Regions from separate parts of the Rhodovastum atsumiense genome, predicted to be linked through region 2. Evidence: predicted binding sites of a transcription regulator. Region 2 holds the regulator's gene; the other holds the start of a gene.
What was found. The regulator LexA, encoded in region 2, represses DNA repair genes until DNA is damaged. The targets are predictions, from matches to a motif close to TGTTCTANNTANGTTC.
Positions count from the first base shown of each region.

Region 1: the regulator LexA is predicted to act here: its motif matches at 1,595-1,610, upstream of uvrA (excinuclease ABC subunit UvrA).

Region 1 is NZ_OW485601.1:5,952,549-5,955,003, forward strand. It holds gene NBY65_RS26790 (ATP-binding protein) at 1-716, shown strand, start outside; gene ssb (single-stranded DNA-binding protein) at 954-1,463, opposite strand; gene uvrA (excinuclease ABC subunit UvrA) at 1,655-2,455, shown strand, end outside.
Region 2 is NZ_OW485601.1:1,277,890-1,280,344, forward strand. It holds gene NBY65_RS05640 (molybdopterin molybdotransferase MoeA) at 1-437, shown strand, start outside; gene lexA (transcriptional repressor LexA) at 600-1,319, shown strand; gene ybaL (YbaL family putative K(+) efflux transporter) at 1,465-2,455, shown strand, end outside.

The DNA of each region.
Region 1 (2,455 bases), 4.7 Mb from region 2:
TCGACGAGGCGAACGTCTTCCCCTTGGGCGACGTTCAACCGGGCGATTACGTCCTGCTCAGCATCACCGACACGGGGGCCGGCATTGCCGAGGACGTGCTGGAACATGTGTTCGAGCCGTTCTTCACAACCAAGCCTCCTGGCCGCGGGACGGGGCTTGGCCTGGCCATGGTCCACGGGTTCGTCAAGCAGTCCGGCGGCCACGCCCACATCTACAGCGAGGTCGCCAACGGGACGATCGTCAAGATCTACCTGCCCCGGTTCGTCCCCGGGGCCGGGAATGACGCGCTGCCCGCGTCGCCGGCCATCGACCGGGCTTCCCTGCCGAAATCCCGCGGCGGGGAGACGATCCTGCTCGTGGAGGACAGCGAGGACGTGCGCCACTATGTCGAAGAGGCGCTGGCGGAGCTGGGGTATGACGTGACGGCGGTGGCCGACGCGGACGAAGCACTCATACAACTCGGGGCGGACCGGATCCCAGGCATTACCCTCCTGTTCACCGACATCGTCATGCCTGGAAGCATGGACGGGTTCGCTCTGGCGAAGCAGGCCGCGGAGCGCTGGCCGAAGCTGCCCGTCCTGTTCACGACGGGCTACAGCAACGCCGCCATGCACGGCCACGCGTCGGATGCGCAAGCCCGGACACTCACCAAGCCGTACTCCTTCGCGGCGTTGGCCCGGAAAGTCCGGGAGACGCTGGATGCCGTTCCGAGATAGAAACAAGCCGCCGCGGTACTCAGGCTTGGCCCGCAGGCGGTGTCGGGACGTTCCTCGTCCCGACATTTTCGACACGCGCCCGCCACCTGGCCCGGCCAGAAGGGCAAGTCCAGCGTGTTCGCCCCGATATGATCGGTAAACCGCTCGCCGCGTGAATGGCCGCCGAAATGGGCCCGTTCTTATGGCGAGCGGCACCCGGTTCCGGGGGACGTCCTTACATTACAGAATCACCGGACCCTAGAACGGGATCTCGTCGTCCAGGTCGCCCCCCTTGGGCGCATCCCAGGACGGGCCACCGCTGCCGCCGCGGGGCGCCGCCGCCGCCGGCCGCGCCGCCGGCGCACTGCGCTGATAGCCGCCGCCCTCGCCCGGGCCGGCCCCGGCGCCCTCGCCGCCACGCCCGCCGAGGAGGGTCAGTTCGCCGCGGAATTTCCCGATCACCACCTCGGTGGTGTATTTTTCCTGGCCGCTCTGGTCGGTCCATTTGCGCGTCTGCAGGCTGCCCTCGACATAGACCTGGCTGCCCTTGCGGACGTATTTCTCCACCACGTCGCCGATGCGCTCGTTGAACACCACAACCCGGTGCCATTCGGTGCGCTCCTTGCGCTCGCCCGAGGCACGGTCGTTCCAGGTCTCGCTGGTGGCCAGGCTGAACTGGACGATTTTCGACCCGTCCTGGGTGTTCCGCACCTCGGGGTCACGCCCCACATTGCCCACCAGGATGACCTTGTTCACACTGCCTGCCATGATGTCTCGTCCCGATTCACTCGTTCCACACTAGCCGGGACCCGGTGGGCAGGCCAGCGCCGGCCCCCAGCATGGCAGCCTGTGCATGCTCTGCAGGCTTCCCAAGCCGGCCCGGAAGGTCCATATAGGGGGAACAGTTCAAGAACACAATCCACCCCCTTCCCAAGACCCGACACAAGGACGACCCACCGATGGCCGGCTCCATCCGCGTGCGCGGTGCGCGCGAGCACAATCTCAAGAACGTGGATGTCGAGATCCCGCGCGACAGCCTGACCGTGATCACCGGCCTGTCGGGGTCGGGCAAGTCATCGCTTGCCTTCGATACGATCTATGCCGAGGGCCAGCGCCGCTACGTCGAATCGCTCTCGGCCTATGCACGGCAATTCCTGGAGCTGATGGGCAAGCCCGACGTCGATGCGATCGAGGGCCTCTCGCCCGCCATTTCCATCGAGCAGAAGACCACCAGCCGCAACCCGCGCTCCACCGTCGGCACCGTCACCGAGATCCACGACTACATGCGCCTGCTCTGGGCGCGGGTGGGCGTGCCCTATTCGCCCGCCACCGGCCTGCCGATCGAGGCGCAGACGGTCAGCCAGATGGTCGACCGGGTCATGGCGATGAAGGAAGGAACACGGTTGCTGCTGCTGGCGCCCGTGGTGCGCGACCGCAAGGGCGAGTACCGCAAGGAACTGGCCGAGCTGCAGCGCCGCGGCTTCACCCGCGTCAAGGTTGACGGCAAGCTCTACGAAATCGGCGAGGTGCCGTCGCTGAACCGCAAGATCAAGCACGACATCGAGGCGGTGGTGGACCGCATCGTGGTGCGCGACGGCGTGCAGCAGCGCCTCGCCGACAGTTTCGAGACGGCGCTCGGCCTTGCCGACGGCGTGGTCTATGCCGAGGGCGCCGACGACGGGGAGCGCACCGTGTTCTCCTCGCGCTTCGCCTGCCCGGTCAGCGGCTTCTCGATCGAGGAGATCGAGCCGCGGCTGTTC
Region 2 (2,455 bases):
TGGGCGAACGCGGGCTCGAGATCGATTTCTGGACGGTGGCGATCCGTCCGGGCAAGCCGCTGATCCATGGCCGGCTGGGCGAGGTGCCGATGATCGGCCTGCCCGGCAACCCCGTCTCCGCCATGGTCTGCGGCATCGTGTTCCTGCTGCCCGCGGTGCAGCGCCTGGCCGGGCTGGAGGGCGCGCCCCTGCCGGTCACCCAGGCGGTGCTGGGCGCGGCGCTGCCGGCCAATGACCGGCGCTTCGACCACCTGCGCGCCACCCTGGCGACGGAGCCCGACGGCACGCTGGTCGTGACCGCCTTCCCGGCCCAGGATTCGTCGATGCTGCGCCTGCTGGCCCAGGCCGATGCCCTGATCCTGCGCGAACCGCAGGCCCCCGCTTTGCCCGCCGGGGCCACCGTCCAGGTGATCCGCCTCGACACGCTGGGCCTGTGAGACGCCGGGTTTGTGAGCGAGGCGCGACGATCGGAAAGCTCGTCATGAAAAGGTTGCGATCTCGGGCTTGACGGAACGAGGGGAACTTATCTAGAACATCGCCCCAGTTGCTGATTTGTTCCACTCCCCGACCGGTGGAACAGACGCCAGGGGAGTTCCGTCATGTTGACTCGCAAGCAGCACGAACTGCTGATCTTCATCGATCGCCACCTCAAGACGACCGGCTTTTCACCTAGCTTCGAGGAAATGAAGGAAGCGTTGCAGCTCAAGTCGAAATCCGGCATCCACCGGCTGATTTCGGCGCTTGAGGAGCGTGGCTTCCTGCGCCGCCGCCACCACCGGGCCCGGGCCCTGGAGGTGGTGCGCCTGCCGGAAGCGCTGACGCCGCGGACGATGGTGTCGCTGGAAGCGCCGCGCACCGATCCCGGATTCGCCCCGAACGTCATCCGCGGCGACTTCACCCAGCGCCTTGTTGGCGTGCGGGCGGCCAGCGAGGCGGGCGCGGTGGCCCTGCCGGTGCTCGGCCGCATCGCCGCGGGCTCGCCCATCGAGGCCCTGCGCGACGACGGCCCGCAGATCGAGGTGCCGATGGCGCTGCTCGGCAGCGGCGAACATTTCGCCCTCGACGTGTCGGGGGATTCGATGGTCGAGGCCGGCATCCTCGATGGCGACACCGTCATCATCCGCCGCGGCGACATCGCCGAGACCGGGCAGATCGTGGTGGCGCTGATCGACGACCAGGAAGTGACGCTCAAGCGACTGCGCCGGCGCGGCAACTCGATCGCGCTCGAGCCGGCGAATGCCGCCTACGAGACGCGGATCTTCCCGTCCGACCGGGTGAAGCTGCAGGGGCGCCTGGTGGCGCTGTTCCGGCGCTACTGACCGGCACGGCCGGGCCACCGTCACCGCGCCGGTGGCCAAAAACCCGGCCGTGGCAACACTTTACCACCCTGGTCCTTATTGACGTTGCCCCCCGCCGGCCCTTCATCAGCAGGGCCTTTCCGAAGTCCCTGGCCGGCGGAGCAACATGGAACATCAGACCCCACTCATCGCGACCATCGTCACCGCCCTTGTCGGGGCTGCCGCACTTGGCGTGATCGCGCAGCGGCTGCGGGTGTCGCCGATCGTGGGCTACCTGCTGGCCGGGCTTGCCATCGGCCCGTTCACCCCGGGCTACGTCGCCGATCTCGGCCTCGCCAACGAACTGTCCGAACTCGGCATCATTCTGCTGATGTTCGGCGTCGGGCTGCATTTCTCGCTCAAGGACCTGATTTCGGTGGGCGCCATCGCCGTGCCCGGCGCGGTTGTGCAGATCGCCTGCGCAACGGTGCTGGGCATGGGGCTGTCGGCCTGGCTGGGCTGGTCGCTCGCCGCGGGCTTCATCTTCGGCCTCGCGCTCTCGGTCGCCAGCACCGTGGTGCTGCTGCGCGCGCTGCAGGAGTACCGCATCCTCGACACCGGGCGCGGCCGCATCGCCGTCGGCTGGCTGATCGTCGAGGATATCGCCATGGTGCTGGCGCTGGTGCTGCTGCCGACCCTGCCCGGCCTGCTCGCGGGCGAGGCGCCGCGCACCACCGGGCTGGCCGCCTGGATCGCCGGGGCCCTGGGCTCCGGCACCGCCGGCGTGGTGCTGATCACCCTGGGCAAGGTGGTGCTGTTCGCGGCGCTGATGCTGGTGGTCGGGCGCCGGCTGATCCCCGCTTTGCTGCACATGATCGCCCATACCGGCTCGCGCGAGCTGTTCCGGCTCGGCGTGCTGGCGATCGCGCTCGGCATCGCCTTCGGCGCGGCGGCGCTGTTCGGGGTCTCCTTCGCGCTCGGGGCCTTCTTCGCCGGCATGGTGCTGAGCGAGTCCGAGCTCAGCCATCGCGCCGCCCAGGAATCGTTGCCGCTGCGCGACGCCTTCGCGGTGCTGTTCTTCGTCTCGGTCGGCATGCTGTTCGACCCGGCCATCCTGCTCAACCAGCCGGTCCCGCTGCTGGTCACCCTCGGCATCATCGTGCTGGGCAAGTCGCTCG